DNA from 4 places in the Thalassospira sp. A40-3 genome. Region 4 is predicted to be linked to each of the others. Evidence: riboswitches for the same ligand, from Rfam matches in the RefSeq annotation. Region 4 holds a riboswitch; each other region holds the start of a gene.
What was found. A riboswitch is a leader RNA that binds a small molecule or an ion and turns the genes downstream of it on or off. The one in region 4 is predicted to bind cobalamin.

Region 1 (4,597 bases), 560 kb from region 4:
TTGCCAGACGCAGTGACGGGGTTTCGTCGCCAAATGCATCGACCAGACGCCCTTGCGCCCCTGCAAGACAGGCAAGTTCGGACTCGGCCGCAGACAGGATCACCACATCGCCGGGTTGCTGTCCAAGGTCGACGGCCTCACTGCCATCTGTGACCATTCCGGGCTGGGCTGCCAATAGATGCATCGCGGGATCCGTATCCTTATGCGTTTGGTCTTAAAACAGGCTGAAACCGGATGATTTTTAGCATCCGGTTTCAGGTGGCTTGATCAGGTTAACTTGGATCAGGCGGCTTTGATGGCGGCCTCGATCGCAGTGCGGTCCAGACCATGCAGGCCAATCACCACCAATTCCGAGCGGCGGGTTTCGCCATCCGCCCACGGACGGTCGAAATAGCGCTGAAAACGTTCACCAACCCCCTGAACCACATGGCGCATCGGTTTGCCCGGCACATCAACGAATCCTTTGATGCGCAGCACGTCAAACTGACGCACGACATCAATCAGGCGCTTCTCAAGGTTGGCCGGATCACTGATCGCATCAAGCGATACGACAAAACTGTCGAAATCATCATGATCATGTTCGTGGCCATCGTCATGATGGCTTGGGCGACTATCAAGGTCATCCTCGGCGGCAGCCCCCAGACCAAGCAGGATGGCGTTTTCAACCCGTGAATGTTCGGTCGCGATAATCTTGACTGACGGCTTTTTCAGCTCTGCACGGATATCGGCTTCGACCTTGCTGCGTTCGGCATCGGTCAGAAGGTCCGTCTTGTTGAGAACCACCATATCGGCACAGTGAAGCTGTTCTTCGAACAGTTCTTCAAGCGGGCTTTCATGATCAAGATTTTCGTCTGCTTCGCGTTGCGCCTGTACCGCGTGATGATCATGGGCAAACAGACCATCACGCAGGGCCGCGCCATCAAGAACCGCCACAACGCCATCAACGGTCACACGCGACCGGACTTCGGGCCAGTTAAACGCCTTTACCAACGGTTTTGGCAGGGCAAGACCAGATGTTTCGATCACGATATGATCAGGCGGCGTTTCACGGTCAATCAGGCCCTGGATGGTAGGCAGGAAGTCATCAGCCACGGTACAGCAGATGCAACCATTGGCCAGTTCAACAACGTCATCTTCTTCGCAGCCTTCAATGCCACAGCCATTGATGATGCCTCGATCCACACCCAGATCGCCAAATTCATTGATGATCAGCGCGATGCGTTTGCCATTGGCATTTTCCAGCATATTGCGGATCATGGTTGTCTTGCCAGCGCCCAGAAAACCGGTAATGACGGTTGCCGGGATTTTGCCCAATTGTGCCATTTCTGAAATCCTTAAAATTCAATAATTTATGTTGTTATTTGACCGACATCGGAATGCCGGCCACCACAAGGGTGACCTTGTCTGCAATCTCTGCAATGCGTTGATGCAGGCGTCCGGCATGATCGCGAAAGGCCCGCGCCATCGCATTTTCCGGCACGATGCCAAAACCAACCTCGTTTGAGACAAAAAGCACCGGCACGACAAGGGTTGGCACCAGATCACAAAGAGCTGCGATCTCGGCATCAATGTCGCGGTCTTCAAGCATCAGATTGGTCAGCCACAAGGTCAGACAATCAACAAGAACAGGCTTGCCGCCTGTGACATTACAGGTCTGCAGCGCCGAACAAAGTTCGACCGGTTCCTCGAGTGTCTGCCAAAGATCGCCGCGTGATTTTTTGTGAAGATCTATGCGGTTGGCCATTTCGTCATCCCAGGCACGCCCGGTTGCGATATATGTGCCACCGCCCGCCTGATTAATGATGTTTTCGGCAAACCGGCTTTTGCCGGATCGCGCCCCGCCAAGGATCAGATGCGTCCCGCCAGAGGGGCCGTCAGGGGGTAAAGTCTGGGTCATCCCGTTTCTTCCTCGCCATGGCCTCCCACCGAGGCCCGATTGCGTCGTCACCTTCCTTCGAATAGTGACACCTTCGGCAGGTTTCCTGGCTGCGGGCATGAAAGCGATCCGCCTTCCCGGTTTCCCGGTGGCTGGTCTGGCGCGTTGGCACCGACCCGGATCTCCCAACCCGATACAGTTGCGGGGGCAGCATCGGCCTTGCACCGATTTCCCATCACCGAACGATGCGCCGAACCTAGCAGGTTTGCCAAAAATGCCAAAGGTCATTCTCGGCACTTAACCCTTCGTTACCACCCCACCCTAATCGGAAGGTCAGTATTTGTAAGAATTGTCTGCTTGAGAGGTCATACCATTTCAGCCAACATCAAGCCGTTGCGCTGGAACTAGGGTCAGGACCTATTAATTTGATTTGAATGGCAGACGTTATATTTGCGAAATCCAAGGAAAAGCCCGCCGGGCGGGTTGGTATCCCGCACAAGGGATTTGACGCTGGAGTTTGCAAATATAACGTCTGTCCTTCGGATTAATCGGATTTGCACGGACTACTTTGTCGTAAAACCTTGAAAGATAAATATCTTCCTGCAGTTTTACTCCGCGTATCCGCGCAAATCTGTTTAACCATTCAAACCAAATTAATAGGTCCTGACCCTAAAGACGGAACAATCCGCAATCTGGCGAAAACCCGGGAAGTAGACTCATCACCCGGATGGCTGCAGGAAATACTGCAACCGAAACTCTTGGGGTAATCTGGATTTTTCAAGACCAATGGCAATACGTTCTCACCTATCCAAAATCCGACAGATGAACGCGCCAACCTGGACCACATCGTCTCGCAAGGACATGTGGCTGGGATTGCTGGACCGTCTGAACAGTCCTGATCGGTCATTTCAGGATTTTCTTGAACAGCGCGCAGCCGATGGCGAGATCACTCTGGCACGCCGCGATGTGCGTGACATCTTTGCCGAGGATGCCTCAAAGGGTGTAATCGCAACCATCATCTGGTCCCATGAACGTGGCATTCGCGTCAATGCGCTTTCGTTGCTTGTGCGCGATATGCCAACCCTAGTGACCCTGATGTCGATCTCGGATTTCGGACAGGACGAGTTGAACGAGCTGCTTTCCCAGCCGGGCATTTCCGTTCCGACTGCCAGCAAGATGTTGTCTGCCTGCGGCAAGACTTATTGCGGAATGCCGGCTGCCATCATTGATGACACCATCATCCAGGTGATTGAAAACGCATCCTTTGCCAGTGATTTCCCGAATGTCGCCAAATTGCGAAGCAAATCACGCAGCCGCCCGGTGCCCTATTATCAGGCCTATCTGCGCGATGTTTTCGACATCTGCGAAAAACATGATCTGAATCCGGATATGGTTGACCGCTATCTGGCAGAACACGCGCTTGATGACATGGCATCCGATATCGAGCTGGCCTCTGCCTGACGGAACATGCCTTAAGCTCCTTAAAAGCGCTGATTGACAGCGGTCACGCGCCAGCCCGGTTCGTCGACACCGTCGATATATTCAAGCGTGGTCAGACCCAACGTGTCGATATGAAATGCCAATGCGGTTTCAAGGGATAAACCCAGTGCATTGGCAAGCATGGCACGCACTGTGCCGCCATGAACGACAGCGACAATGTCGCGCCCGGCCCAATCCGCACTCAATCGGCCAAAGACGGGTCCGACACGGGCAACCACATCGGCAAAGCTTTCACCCTTTGGGGGGTGTTGGCGGGCAAAGTCGGTCCAGAACCGTGTTGTTTCCCCCTTGGGCAAATCATTCCAGTTCTGCAATTCCCAATCACCAAAATGCTGTTCGGCAAAGCCGCTTTCAGCCTGCGGCGCTATGTCTTTATCCATGAACGCCTGCAGACTGCGCGCCGTATCATGCGTACGTGACAGATGGCTGGTTACCCAGACGGCATCACCCGGCAGTTGCCCGGCAAGGGCAGCCAGTGCCTTTTCATCGGAAAGGTCGGCAGGCATGTCACTTTGGCCATAGACCAGCCGTTTCGGATTTTGGACGGGCGCGTGACGCACCAGCCACCAGCGGGTTATTTTCAAACTGCTCACGGCATTCCTTCTTGTTGCTGTGCTGGTTGATCAAAGGGCGGCAATAAAGGCGATACCAACAAACAGTTCGGTCACGATCTGGGTTGCCCCCAGGACATCCCCTGTCTGGCCACCGATCTGCCATTTCGCGACCGCCGCAACAATACCCACCGCCAAAAGTCCACCCATTAGAATGGCCATCGTCGCAAACAGACCCGATAAAACAAGCGACAGGATCAAAGCAAGGCCAACACCCAAACCGACCATCATCAAATTTGGCGTTCCGGCCCCCTTGCCCAAACCATCGGCGCGCGCCGGAGGCAGGATATGCATCACGACTGGCATTGCCGCCCGTGATGTTATTGCCATCACCAGAAACAGGATCGCTGCCTGCCCGGCATCGCCCGCCGCAGAAAGTAAAATCAGACGCAGGCCAAAACACAGGATCAGGGCAACAACGCCATATGTACCGATCTGGCTGTCGCGCATGATTTCAAGCTTGCGCGCATGCTCAAACCCGCCGCCAAACCCGTCGGCACAATCTGCGATGCCATCTTCATGCATTGATCCGGTCAACAAAACCATGCCTGCCAAGGCAACAATCGCAAAAATCAGGATATTGGCTGTCAGGGAATAGACCAGCATCGCC
Region 2 (4,597 bases), 1.3 Mb from region 4:
AATGGCCGAAGATTTCTGGTTTCCGACGTGATAACGGATATGGCAGCGGCCCTGATCATCAATCTCGATATCGGCGGCAACCCCGAAAACATCACGCAGGTTTTGCGATGTCAAAATCTGTTCGGGCGTGCCAAGCGCAATCAGCTTGCCGCCATCCATCATCGCAATCCGGTCACAAAACATCGCCGCATGGTTCAGGTCATGGAGTGCTGCCACCACGGTGACAGGCAGCGCACGCACCAGTTCCAGCAGGCCCAGTTGATGATGGATATCAAGATGGTTGGTCGGTTCATCAAGCAACAGGAAGTCAGGCTGCTGCGCCAAGGCACGGGCGATGTGAACGCGCTGCTTTTCACCCCCCGAAAGCGTATGCCACATCCGGTCCGCAAACGGCCCCATTTCAACACTGGCAAGGGCTTCGCACACGATGGCGTCGTCGTGCCCTGACCATGGTGTCAGCAAACTGAGATAAGGCGTTCTGCCAAGGGCGACGGCATCGCGCACGGTAATGCGGTCGATGGTATCGGCCTGTTGTTCGACAAAGCCGATATGACGGGCAAGGTTGCGCCGACCGATTTTCTTCATCGGTTGGTCCCCCAGCAATGCCTGCCCGGTCGACGGCGCACGAATGCCGCCCAGAACCGACATCATGCTGGTTTTGCCTGATCCGTTTGGCCCAATCACACCCAGGAACTCGCCCCGTGTCACGTGAAGCGACACGTCGCTGATGATCTTTTTAAATCCGGCATTCCAGCCGACATTGCGTAATTCAAGGCTCATCGCAACACCCGCCCATGACACAGGATGATCGCAAAGGCCGGTGCACCGATCAGCGCCGTGATAACCCCGATGGGCAGGACCTGACCATCAAGGATGATGCGCGATACAATATCGGCCGCCACAAGAAACACCGCCCCGATCAGGGCCGATGCCGGCAACAGAAATCCGTGCCGTGTTCCAACAAAGAACCGCGCGGCATGGGGAATGACCAACCCGACAAAGCCGATGGACCCGACGATACTGACCATCACTGCGGTCATCGAGGCAGCAATGGCAATCAACACCACATAAACCCGGCGCACCGGCACACCAAGGGATGCTGCCGACTCCACACCAAAGGTAAAGGCATCAAGCGCACGGGAATACCAAAGGCAAACCAGCAAGCCGATAACGGCAACCGGCAGCGCAAGATAGACATCAGGCCATCGCACGCCACTTAGATTACCAAGCAGCCAGAACATTACCCCGCGTGCCTCGTCCGCCGTGGCGGCCTTGGTCACGATGAAGGACGTTAACGCGTTAAACAGTTGTGATCCGGCTACCCCGGCAAGAATGATCGCACCGGCCCCGCGCCCGGCCGGAATGGCCAAAAGGGCAACAAACCCGAATGCCACCAGCGCGCCGACAAAGGCGCCAAGTGACAGGGAAACCATGCCCGCGCCAAACCCCAGAATGGCAACGCTGACTGCACCGGTCGATGCCCCGGCCGAAATCCCCAGCAAATAAGGATCAGCAAGGCTATTGCGCAAAAGTGCCTGCAACACTGCGCCGGACAGCGCAAGGGACGCCCCGCAGGCCGCCGCCACCATGGCGCGCGATATCCGGTAATTCCAGATGATCCCGGCATCAATCGGATCAACGTCATAGCCCGCCTGCCAAAGATGATTGGCAATGGTCTGAAAGACGGTACCAAGGGGAATGTGTGTTTCCCCCTTGGCCGCGGCCATTGCGATGACGCCAACAAGCAAAACCAAAGCACCAAGACTGACACCAGCCCGCGCAAGATATGCCCGACCCGCCAGCGATTGCCGAGGTGGCTGAACCGGCTGCTGCACTGGCGTTGTTTCAAACATTGAATTCTCCGGGCATATCATGCGCCTTTGGCAGTGCAGGTCAGTTCGAAGCGCTCAGTCTTTCGACGGCTTCGGCAAGTGTTTCAATACCATTGATCAGGCGGATGGTCGGATCCATCGACTGGGCGTCCATCACCACGATATTGCCATTGCGCACCGCCTTCATCTGACTTGCGACCGGATCGGTTTTCAGGAAGTCCATCTTGACCTGCCAGTCATCGGCCGGAAAACGCCGACGGCCCATTTTGCCAATCACAATGATATCAGGATTGGCGCGCGCGATGGTTTCCCAGCCAACTGTTGGCCATTCTTCATTGCTGTCGATGATGTTGCGAACACCAAGTTTACCGGCGATATAGCCCGCTGCACCGTTTTTGCCGGCCACATAGGGATCACTGTTGATTTCGGGACTGGAAAACCAGAAGACAGCGGATACGTTGTCATGGCCGCTTGCCGTCACACGCGCCAATGAGCTTTCCTGACGTTCCTTCAAGCTGGCAATCAGTGCGTCGCCGCGATCTTCGACATCAAAGATTTGCGCAAGATCGGAAATCTCGCGATAAATCAGATCCATAGTGAAGCCTTCGTGACGCACCCCGTCACCGCCACCGGCATTGTCCTTGCCCACACAATCAGCGGGTGCGGTGTAGACCGGAATGGACAGTTCGTTGAACTGTTCGGTGGTGCCAACGGTGCCCTTGGGCCCGACATGCCACTGATACTGGGTGGCAACCAGTTGCGGCTTTTGCGCGACAACGGTCTCGAAACCCGGATCATTGTCGGCCAGACGCGGCACAGATGCGTTGACGTCCTTGAATTCATCCATCACCGGACCGAACCAGACACCCGTACCCTTGACCTTATCGGCCAGGCCCAGCGAATAAAGAATTTCGGTCGTGCTTTGGCCCAGCGACACCACGCGATCGGGGGCCGCGTCAAATTGCAACACAGTGCCGCAGTTCTCGATACTGAGCGGATATTCGGTCGGCGAGGCAAGTGAAACAGATGAAATAAGACCAGCGGCAAACACCCCGACCGCCAGTACACGTTTATCGTGATTGATCACTTTTAGTTCCCTCTTGCTGATGCGCTGATCCGGGACCGTTTTGGATGATCCAGTTTCAACGCACCGTCAAATGTTATGTTATAACATAACATCACTTTTACTGCTGTCAATGGACTGGCAAAAGTGTCAGGAGATGGCGGAAGATGTCGGCCTTAAAGCTTAGAAAACCTGGGCTAAACTGTTGGGCCAAGACACGTACCGACATTCTCCGGGGCACCCCGCCCGGTCCGTCGTCTTCGTGTCGGCAGGTCTCCTGGCTTACGGGTCAACGCATTTTCCCTGGCCTTCCCGGGTTGATCCCAGTGGCATTGGTCAGAAAAATGCTCGCCGCCTACAGTTGCGGGGGCAGCTTCGGTTAATGAGCCCATATTCGGCCCATCTCGAATTCCCTTTATCCGATATTCGGATACCGACACGTCACGGTTAGATTAAACCAAAAACACGGTCAAGGAAATTGGCAGACCACCAGTGGCATTAACGCTGCGCCTCCATGCATAAAAAGCAATTGATACGACCTTGAATTTGCCATGTTTCATCCCGATTACCTCCACACTGCCGGGTATGCTTTCCCGACACCTCAAACCACAGGAATGTGATGAACATGACGACTTCTGTTGAACGCAGACGCTTTTTGAAATCCATCGCGGCAGCCGGTCTTATCCTGCCGGGAATGTCGATCTATCAGCATGCTTTGGCAGATGTCGACGGCCTTGATCTGGGTTCGGCACAGCCGTTTGATTTTGCCGATCTGATTGCACGCGCCAAATCCATGGCCGCATCGGCATATGAAGCACCCGTTGCGCCAAACCCGGAAATTGTCGGCAAGATCGATTACGACACCCATGGCAAGCTGCACTACAAACGCGACCATTCGCCGTTTTCCGATGGGTCGGGCACCTATCCGCTGACCTTCTTCCATCTGGGTATGTATTTCGCCAAACCGGTGCATATGTATCTTCTGGAAAACGGGCAGGCACGCGAAGTGATCTATAAGCCCGATTACTTTGACATGCCCGAAGACAGCATTGCCCGCCAACTGCCCGCCAATAGCGGCTTTGCCGGTTTCCGCCTGCATGAAAATCAGGCGCGCGATGACTGGAAAACCCAGGACTGGGCAGCGTTTCTTGGCGCATCGTACTTCCGCGCGATTGGCGATGAAGGCCAATATGGCCTGTCGGCGCGCGGCATTGCGGTCAATACGGCGACCTCGGTTCCCGAAGAATTCCCCGATTTCCGTCAATTTTTTATCAAACCGGCCAAAAACCCCGAAGACCCGGTGACGGTCTATGCCCTGCTGGATGGGCCCAGCATCACGGGTGCTTATAAATTCCTGCTTTATCGCGGCGAAGGGGTGACGACGGATGTCGAAAAGCATCTGTTTTTGCGCAAAGACATAGAACGGCTTGGCATCGCACCGCTGACCAGCATGTTCTGGTATTCCGAACAGAACAAGTCGTTCCGCTTTGACTGGCGTCCGGAAGTGCATGACAGCGACGGGCTGGAGCTTTGGACTGGCGGCGGGGAACGCATCTGGCGACAGCTGAACAACCCGGAAACCATCCGCGCATCGGCGTTTGGTGACAATAATCCGCGTGGTTTTGGCCTGATGCAGCGCGATCGCGATGTGAAAAACTATCTTGATGGTGTGCGTTATCACCGCCGCCCCAGCCTGTGGGTC
Region 3 (4,597 bases), 1.7 Mb from region 4:
GGGTCTTCACGCGTATTCACGATCAGTAACACCAACTATTCCGGTGAAACCATATGACCGACGAGCATCTTGAACAGCTCGAGGATGAGAATGTCTTACCAGAGGCGCATCCGTTTTCTGGCTATCTGCGCACGTTTTTCCGTGGGCCGGGCCGTTCGCGCAGTCTGACCCGCGAGGAGGCATTTGATGCGTTCTCGATGATCCTGCGCGACGAGGTCGAACCGATCCAGCTTGGCGCATTCCTTTTGATGCTGCGCTACCGTGCTGAAACGCCCGAAGAACTGGCTGGCATGATCGAAGCTGTGCGCAAGGCCGCGCGCCTTGAACCGGATGAAGACAGCAAAGATGACGCGCTTATGCGTCCTGCGCTGGATTGGCCATCCTATGCGGCCGGTCGGACCCGTGGTCTGCCTTGGTTCGTGCTGTCGGCGCTTTTGCTGTCACAGAATAATGTTCCGGTGCTGATGCATGGCTATAACTCGCATCTGGTCAACGGGATCAGCACAGAAGTTGCCATCAAGGCGCTTAAGCTTCCGATTGCCATGTCTGCAGAAGAAGCGCGTTCTGATATCGCATCGAAGGGCTTTGCATATCTGCCGCTGCGTCACATGCATCCCAAACTGCAGGAGCTGATTGGATTGCGTCCGATTCTTGGGTTGCGCAGTCCGGTCAATACGTTACTGCGTTTGCTTAATCCGTTGCATGCGCGTGCAGCCTTCCTTGGTGTGTTTCATCCGGCGTTTCTTGATGTCCATCGTGAAACCGGCAAGCTCTTGGAACTTCCACGCATCGGTGTGATCAAGGGCGGTGGCGGCGAAGCCGAAAGAACACCCTATAAGCATGTCGATCTGCGCATGCTTGATAATGGTGAGCTGAATGATGTTCGCTGGCCCGCATTGCTGTCGAAAACCGAGAAAGACGGCGAAGAACAAAGCCCTGTGTCGCTAAAGCACTTCCTGGCTGTCTGGCGTGGCGAGGTAGAAGATATTCCTGCCGAAGCCAAGATCAAGGGCAGTGCTGCCATGGCAGCCTTCCTTGCCGGCAAGGCGGATTACATGGATGAGGCAGAAAGCCTTGTGCAGGGCTGGTGGGATAATCGCGACCGTGATGTCGGCTGATGTTCCGTGATCAAGTGAGATCGAATAAAAGGGACGGGAAACCGTCCCTTTTTTAATGCTCAGAACGATGATCCGGGTTCTTTGAGAAACGCCACTTCCTCTGCCGTTGATGGACGACCCAGTATTTCATTGCGGTGTGGATAGCGGCCAAACCGGTCAATGATCTTCTTGTGTTTCAGCTCGAACTCGGAATTGTGCTCAAGGCCGGGCTGTGAAAACAGGTCAACCGCCACTTCATGAATGATTTCGGATTCTGAGTGCATGTAGGGCATATACAGAAATGCCTGTTCCTGCGGTGTGACCAGTTTGCGATCCAGCCTCAAGGAAACAGCTTCCTGTGCCAGCACCAATGCCATTGGATCTGATGCAAAGGACTGTGGCTGATCGCGGTACATATTGCGTGAAAACTGATCAAGAACGATGATCTCGGCAAGTCGTCCATGGGCGGTTTTGCGCCAGTTAAAAAGCTCTCCGGCCGTGGCGGCGGCATGAAAATCGGCAAAGCGTTCCGCGATATGGCGATCGAGGGCTTCATCCTTGATAAACCACTGTTTTTCTTCGAGTTCCTTGAACCAGAAAACAAGAACCGTTTCAGGTTTCATAATGTTTCCACCCATCTGATTGCAGGCTTTTGCGGCCCGTCGGCAAAATTGCGGGTGATCTTCGCGCCCGGTTTAAGGCGCGTCAAGCCATCCGCAAAAAGATTGTCATGGACCATGGGGCAGGGAGTTGACAGCAATCCGTCCGGCGTGGATTATGACATTGTCTTTGGTGTTGATCCGATTGGACCAACTTAAAAGGGAACGTGGTGCGTCATGCATGACAAAGCCACGGCTGCCCCCGCAACTGTAAGCGGTCAGAGCATTGCATATGCCACTGGTGCAAACCGGGAAGGCGCATTGCTTTTCAAACCGTGAGCCAGGAGACCTGCCTTTGACTGCCGGGTGCTGATTGCCCGGTATGAAACTGTTGGACGCCGGGGTGAGCGTCAGGTTGCAGGGGTACAAACGGTCTTTTGAAGATCCGCAATCTTGCTTCCAGCCATCCTATCGTTCTTTGTCCTGACCCTGTGCGTTGGGCCGTTGGCCTGCGTGCATCGTTTGAGAAAGAGACGATTATATGTTTAAGACCCTTGGCAGGCTTGCGATTGCAAGCGCCTGCGTGCTGTCGGCGACCATGCCGGCGCATGCGCATTTTCAATTGGCCTATACGCCGAACGTAAACGTGACCAAGGCCGGGGATCAGCCGGTAAAGCTGATTTTCTGGCACCCGTTTGAAAACGGCCATGTCATGGATATGGCCGAGCCGTTTGAATTTTATGCGGTTAATCGCGGTGAGAAAATTGATCTGAAATCAACGCTTTCGCCGATTACTTTCACCGGAATTGCCAACTCGGCAGCGGCCTTTGACGCAACTTTAACACTGCGCCGCAGCGGTGATTACGTCATGGTGGTGGTCCCGGCACCGTATTTCGAAGAAAGCGAAGATATCTTCATCCAGCAGATCACGAAGTCCTATGTGAACCGCAATGAAATTCCGACCGACTGGATGGAACCGCAAGGTCTTAAAACCGAAATCCTGCCGCTTAATCGACCAACCAACATCATTGCCGGTTCGACCTTTACCGGCCGTGTGCTAAGCGAAGGCCAACCTGTCGCCGGTGTTGAAGTCGAAATCGAATACATGGCAGCAGAACCCGATATGGCCAGCAATACCCCCAAAAGCCCAACGGCATCGCCAATGCCCGGCGGTGCGGTTGTGGCCATTTCCGATGAAAACGGGTATTTCACTTTTGGTGTCCCCAAGGCAGGCTTTTGGGGATTTGCAGCACTTGGCAGCGGCCCTGAAAAAGAATTTCAGGGCAAGGAACTTTCACAGGATGCAGTCCTGTGGGTTCGCGCCTATGATGTGAAATAGGCGAGGGACAAAACAGATGCATATTGTTGATGGTGCGCTGGCACCGGAAGTCTTGATTGGCGGGGGTATTCTTGCAGTTGCCGGGCTTGGCCTTGGACTGCGTAAACTGCCAATCGATAAAATTCCTGCTACCGGGGTTTTGTCGGCAACATTCTTTGTTGCCTCGCTTATTCATGTGCCGGTGGGACCATCCAGTGTGCATCTGATCATGAGCGGTCTTGCCGGGCTCGTGCTTGGCTGGACCGCGTTTCCGGCACTTTTTGTCGGTCTCTTGCTTCAGGCGGTTTTCTTTGGCTTTGGCGGTTTGACGGTTCTTGGCGTCAATACGGTCAATATCGCCTTTCCGGCTGTGCTGGCGGGGCTTTTGTTCCGGGGAATGGTGTCGCGCAGCAACCCGGTCGCAGCCGCCGTGCTTGGTGGATGTGCCGGTGCATTTTCCATCGGGCTGACAACGGTGTTTGTCGCGATTTCGCTTGCGCTCAGCGGTGATGCGTTTGTCCCGGCGGCCAAGCTGGTCTTCTTTGCCCACATTCCGATCATGGTGGTCGAAGGGCTGGTTTCAGCGGCATCGGTATATCTGATCGCCAAGGTCAAACCGGCCTTGCTGCAACCCGCCGATCAGACATCGGGTTTCGAGATGCAGCCAGCAGCATCCTTGCGTGCAAAGCAGGCGGGCGAGGCATCCAATGGCTAGATCACTCATGCTGGTCTTTGCGCTTGGCATGCTTGTGGTCGGCACCACACCTGCACAGGCGCACAAGGTTATCGCATCCCTGTTTCCAAGCGGTTCAAACGTCGAAGGTGAAATCGGTTTCTCCAACGGTGTCATGGCCGAAAACACGCTTGTTGAGATCTTTGATCTTGATGGCAACAAGATTGATGAAGTTACCACTGATGGTGATGGTTTCTTTGTCTACACGCCAAGCCAACAAGTTGATCTGCGTTTTCGTGCCGATCTCGGGGCAGGGCACGTCGCCGAGGCAATCTTTTCCATAGCGGACCTAGCGGGTGCTGATGAGGCTGCGCAAACAGTATCGTCAAAGGCGCCGACAGCATCGGGGGCAGGGTCAAAGGCTGAGCCTGCAATTACTCACGAACAGGCAGAAATCATTGCGACCATCGTGCGTGACGAATTGCGTCCGCTCAGGCGCGAGCTCACCGCCTACAAGGAAAAGAATGATCTTCAATCGATTCTGGGCGGCATTGGCTATATATTCGGTGCCTTCGGGATCATTTATTACATCGCTGCGCGACGGCTAAGAGCAAAAGCACCCAACGCATGAGCCACCTTTTCGGACATGATCAACCCCTGAGCGTTCAGGCACATGGCGGACAATCACCGTCATTCGTCGGGACGTTCGATCCCAGGGTAAGGGGGGGCGCGGCCTGTGTTTTTGCAATCGTCGTGGTGGCTCTGCATCAGATCGAGTTTGCACTCGGTGCCTTGATATTTGCTGCCATTACCATGAGCCTGACGGACCTGCCGCTGCGCGTAACCCTGAAACGCATGGCGGCGATGGACGGGTTCATTATCGTCATGCTGGTAATGTTGCCGTTTACGA
Region 4 (4,597 bases):
ACACGGCGATGGCGACATGCCGACCATTTCAGCCAGTTGAACATTGCTGATGGCGGCGTCCTTTTGCAGGGCCTGCAGGATGCGGATATCGGTCGCACTTAGCGTCACGTCGGTCATTTTAAACCCCAAATCAAACACACAAGGTCACAATATGCACATCATAGCCGATTTCGATGCCCTATTGGCCAGAAAATGACATTAGAGTTGATGTAAAATGATCCTTGTAAATCGGCAATAGAACCCGAAAGAGGACGGCCATGAATCAGGGAAACGATCTGCGTGGTGATTACAGCCACATCAATGACGACTACACCATCGATCAGGACTGGAGCACATATACCGAGGCCGAGCACGAACTTTGGCGCAAACTTTATGACCGCCAGTCGCGCATTTTGGCCGGTTATGCCGCCGAGGATTACATTCGCAATCTGATGAAACTTGATGCGGCGGATCAGATTCCGCATTTCGGCCGGGTTAGCGAGAAGCTCCATGCGGCGACCGGCTGGCATCTTGTGGCTGTTCCGGGGCTGGTGCCTGATGATGTGTTTTTTGACCATCTTGCCAATCGGCGGTTCCCGGTCACGGTGTGGCTGCGCAAGCCCGAGGAAATGGATTATCTGGTCGAACCCGACATCTTCCATGACTTTTTTGGTCATGTGCCGATGCTCTATGACCCGACCTTTGCCGACTATCTGGCAGCCTATGGCGCCAAGGGCCCAGAGGCCATTGCGATGGGCGGCCTGAAACAGCTGGCGCGGATGTATTGGTACATGGTGGAGTTTGGCCTGATCATGACCCCGCATGGATTGCGCGCCTATGGGGCTGGCATGTTGTCATCGCAAACCGAAACCATCTATTCGGTGACCGATCCCACACCAAACCGGGTAGCGTTCGAGCTTGAACGCGTCATGGGCACGGATTATGCGATTGATGATTTCCAGAAAACCTATTTCGTTCTGGAAAGTTACGATCAGTTGTTTGACGCGATGAATGTGCCGCTCGCCCCGATCTATGATCGGCTCGCCAAGAAGCCTGCGATTGATCCGGCAACCACCTTGCCGACAGACCGGCTTTATCATGTGCATGGTGCTGCAGACAGCATCATTTCCCTGGGCGAGGAGACCCACAGGACCCACAGACAACAACGCCCTGCGTAAGGCAGGGCGTGGCGATCCGTTCAGGATTGATCAAGGCAGGGCTGGTCTGGCAGCACCGCTAGCAGGCACTGATGGAATGACCCAGCACCCGATTGAGTTGCTCAAGCACCACTTTCGGGCTGGCGTCCTTGCTGATGAAATCGGCCGCCCCAAGCGCATCGGCTTGTGCGCGGGTGTCGGCATCATAATGGGCCGAGAAGAAGAAAACCGGCACGTTTTGGCTGTTGGGATAGCGGCGGCGAATTTCGCAGAACGCTTCAAAGCCGCTCATACCCGGCATTTCGATATCAAGGATGATGGCACGGGGATAAAGCCCGTCCAGCTGATCAATCAGATCATCGGCACAATCAAAACCGGCCACGTCATATCCTGCCCGACGCAACACTGTTTCAAGGGCTGCTTTGGCGCTGGGACTGTCGTCGGCGAACGCAACCAGTCCATCAGGACAGAATTGCGACGGCATGGCGCTGAGCGCGTTCATGGATGGCGATACTCCGAGTTTTGGGACAAGTCCAAACTGACAGACGAAAATGTCAAATTGGTTAAACCCGCCAAATTTTTGCCACGCAATGTTCCGGCTTCACCCTGATCTTGCACCCGTGCCGCGAAAGTATAAGGCCGCAAGGATCGGAACCATGCGGCGCGCAAACCACGAACAGACGTGCAAAACCCCAATGTTTCCGCCGACATAACGTTACGGAAACCTGATTTGTCGGGGTCGATATCCGTCTAAATAGGCATTTCCATGCCTATTTACGGAATTAAGGACAGGTGCTATAAACCGCCATGTCGCGAATGTGACCGGAAAATAGGATCGGGAATCCGGTGCGGCCGTGCTTTAGCGCACTTTGGCCAAGCCCGGAACTGCCCCCGCAACTGTAAGCGTGACGGCCTTTTTGCAGGCTTTCTCGCGAGTCAGAATACCGATGGTGTTTTCTTGGCATGAAATGGGCCGGGCGGGGTGTACCGGGTACTGGGAATCCGTAGTAGAATAGAATTTGGCAACGTTCCGTGCCCGACGCCATATGAAGACCCCATATGGAGTCGCATCAAGGACGGGACACACCAAGCCGGGAGAAACCATGTCCGACCCGCTAAAGCTCGCATCCGAATTTCCATCTGCTGATTACGCAAGTTGGCGCAAGCTTGCCGAGGAGGCCCTTAAAGGGGCACCGTTCGAAAAGAAGCTTGTCACCAATACGCTTGATGGGTTTTCCGTTCAGCCGATCTATACAAATGATGATCAGGATGACGCGACCCGGCTGATCCACGAAGTTCTTAATGCCACGGTCGAGCCGCGCGAAACCGTCACCGGCTGGGACATCCGTCAACTTCATACCCATCCCGACCCCAAGGCCACCAATGCCGCGATCCTCGAGGACCTTGAAAATGGGGCGACCTCAATCACGCTAAGGCTTGATGCCGCCGCCCGTGCGGGGCGCGAAATCAGTTCTGCAGAGGTCGGTGTTGATGGGATTGCCATTCATTGTCTGGCGGACCTTGATGCCGCGCTTGAGGATGTTTACACCAACCTTGCCACCGTCGGACTTGATGCCGGGGCGGCTGGTGTTCCGGCCGCAGCACTTCTGGCTGCCCATATCGCAAATACCGACGGTGCCGACGAAGCCGCACCGGCCTTTAACATCGACCCGATCGGAACCCTGGCATCTACCGGCACCCTGCCCTGTGGCGCACAGGAGGCGGTTGATCATGCGGCAAGTGTTGCGGTTGAGCTGATTGATCTGTTCCCGCTGGCGACCGCAATTTCGGTGAATGGCGCACCTTATTACAATGCCGGGGCCACCGATGCTCAGGAACTGGCCTGTTTGCTGGTAAGCGGGGTGACCTATTTGCGTGCCCTGACCGATGCCGGGATGGCGGTTGATCAGGCCGCGGGTGCGATGGTGTTTAACGTCGCCATCGGCACGGACTTCTTTGCCGGGATCGCCAAGCTGCGTGCGCTTCGCATGATGTGGAGCCGCGTTCTTTCGGCATCGGGTGCCGAGGATGCAACGATTACGATCAATGCGGTTTCGGCCGAAATGGCCCTGACCAAGGTTGATCCGTGGGTCAATATGCTGCGCACCACGGTGACAAGCTTTGCCGCCGGTCTTGGCGGTGCGGATAGTGTGACCTGCCTGCCTTATGATCATCTGATTGGCCTGCCCGATGGCTTTGCGCGCCGCATTGCGCGCAACACCCAACTGATTTTGCAGGAAGAAAGCAACGTGCACCGGGTCATCGATCCGGCGGGTGGTTCGTGGTTTATTGAAAACCTGACCAAGGAACTGGCGAAGGCAGCTTGGTCCAAGTTCCAGTCGCTTGAATCATCGGGTGGCATTTTAAGTGCCCTTGCCAATGGCAGTCTGAAGACCGAGATCGAGACCGTCTGGAACGCCCGTGAAAAACGCCTGTCGACCCGTCGGGATCCGCTGACCGGTGTGTCGGAATTCCCCAACATCACAGAAGCAAAAGTAACCTGCGAAAAGCCGGACCTTGAGGCGATCGTTGCAGATGCCAAGGCCCGTCAGACCAAATTTGATGGCACGGTCGGCAAAAGCCTGAGCGCCATGATTGAGGCCGCGCGCGCCGGTGCCACCATCGGGCATATGTTTACCGATCTTTATGGCACCAGCGCCGCGACATGTATCGGTGCCCTGCCCGCCCATCGACTTGCCGAACGTTATGAGGCGCTTCGCAAACGTTCTGATGCGCATAAGGCAAAGACCGGATCCTTCCCGCAGGTCTTCCTGGCCAATCTTGGCAAGGTTGCCCAGCACACGGCACGCGCGACCTTTGCGCGCAACTTCTTTGAAGCCGGCGGGATCGAGGCGATCACCAATAACGGCTTTGCCACTGCCGATGACGTTGCAACCGCCTTTGGCGAAAGCGGGGCGAAAATCGCCATCATTTGCGGATCAGACCCGCAATATGCTGACATGGCAGCGGATGTTGCCAAGGCGCTGAAATCCAAAGGGGCCAGCATGGTTTATCTTGCTGGCCAGCCGGGCGATGCGAGGTCGACTTACGAAGCCGCCGGCATTAACGAGTTTGTTTTTGTCGGGGCCGATGTCCTTGCCATTTGCGGTACCGCACTTGATCATCTTCTTGGCAAACAGGGGGAGAAATAACCATGACCCGCATTCCTGATTTCTCCGACCTTCCGCTGTTTGATGGCGCGTCCGCAGGTGCCAAGGACCCGTTTGAAAGCACGCCCTGGACCACGCCAGAAGGCATTGATGTCAAATCATCTTATGGCCCCAAGGATCTGGACGGCATTGATCACCTGAACACCATGCCGGGCATGCCGCCGTTTTTGCGTGGCCCCTACCCGACCATGTATGTGCAACGTCCCTGGACAATCCGCCAATATGCCGGTTTCTCGACAGCCGAGGAATCGAACGCGTTTTATCGCCGTAACCTTGCCGCCGGGCAAAAAG

Region 1: linked by a shared signal. The riboswitch ahead of cobU (bifunctional adenosylcobinamide kinase/adenosylcobinamide-phosphate guanylyltransferase) and the one ahead of IT893_RS17125 (methylmalonyl-CoA mutase family protein) in region 4 are both predicted to bind cobalamin.
Region 2: linked by a shared signal. The riboswitch ahead of IT893_RS03135 (ABC transporter substrate-binding protein) and the one ahead of IT893_RS17125 (methylmalonyl-CoA mutase family protein) in region 4 are both predicted to bind cobalamin.
Region 3: linked by a shared signal. The riboswitch ahead of IT893_RS09255 (DUF4198 domain-containing protein) and the one ahead of IT893_RS17125 (methylmalonyl-CoA mutase family protein) in region 4 are both predicted to bind cobalamin.

Annotation. Positions count from the first base shown of each region.
Region 1 is NZ_CP065428.1:4,291,638-4,296,234, reverse strand. Features, by position in the region: gene cobN (cobaltochelatase subunit CobN) at 1-184, opposite strand, end outside; gene cobW (cobalamin biosynthesis protein CobW) at 283-1,323, opposite strand; gene cobU (bifunctional adenosylcobinamide kinase/adenosylcobinamide-phosphate guanylyltransferase) at 1,358-1,897, opposite strand; cobalamin riboswitch at 1,955-2,146, opposite strand; gene IT893_RS19875 (hypothetical protein) at 2,699-3,337, shown strand; gene IT893_RS19870 (histidine phosphatase family protein) at 3,358-3,969, opposite strand; gene cobS (adenosylcobinamide-GDP ribazoletransferase) at 4,000-4,597, opposite strand, start outside.
Region 2 is NZ_CP065428.1:700,486-705,082, reverse strand. Features, by position in the region: gene IT893_RS03145 (ABC transporter ATP-binding protein) at 1-780, opposite strand, end outside; gene IT893_RS03140 (iron ABC transporter permease) at 777-1,853, opposite strand; gene IT893_RS03135 (ABC transporter substrate-binding protein) at 1,894-2,919, opposite strand; cobalamin riboswitch at 3,145-3,348, opposite strand; gene IT893_RS03130 (glucan biosynthesis protein) at 3,521-4,597, shown strand, end outside.
Region 3 is NZ_CP065428.1:2,039,638-2,044,234, reverse strand. Features, by position in the region: gene yaaA (peroxide stress protein YaaA) at 1-29, shown strand, start outside; gene IT893_RS09265 (glycosyl transferase family protein) at 54-1,118, shown strand; gene IT893_RS09260 (DUF924 family protein) at 1,178-1,720, opposite strand; cobalamin riboswitch at 1,871-2,068, shown strand; gene IT893_RS09255 (DUF4198 domain-containing protein) at 2,238-3,035, shown strand; gene cbiM (cobalt transporter CbiM) at 3,052-3,729, shown strand; gene IT893_RS09245 (cobalt ABC transporter permease) at 3,722-4,318, shown strand; gene cbiQ (cobalt ECF transporter T component CbiQ) at 4,315-4,597, shown strand, end outside.
Region 4 is NZ_CP065428.1:3,735,797-3,740,393, forward strand. Features, by position in the region: gene IT893_RS17110 (Lrp/AsnC family transcriptional regulator) at 1-117, opposite strand, end outside; gene phhA (phenylalanine 4-monooxygenase) at 258-1,157, shown strand; gene IT893_RS17120 (response regulator) at 1,216-1,638, opposite strand; cobalamin riboswitch at 1,925-2,104, shown strand; gene IT893_RS17125 (methylmalonyl-CoA mutase family protein) at 2,240-4,288, shown strand; gene scpA (methylmalonyl-CoA mutase) at 4,291-4,597, shown strand, end outside.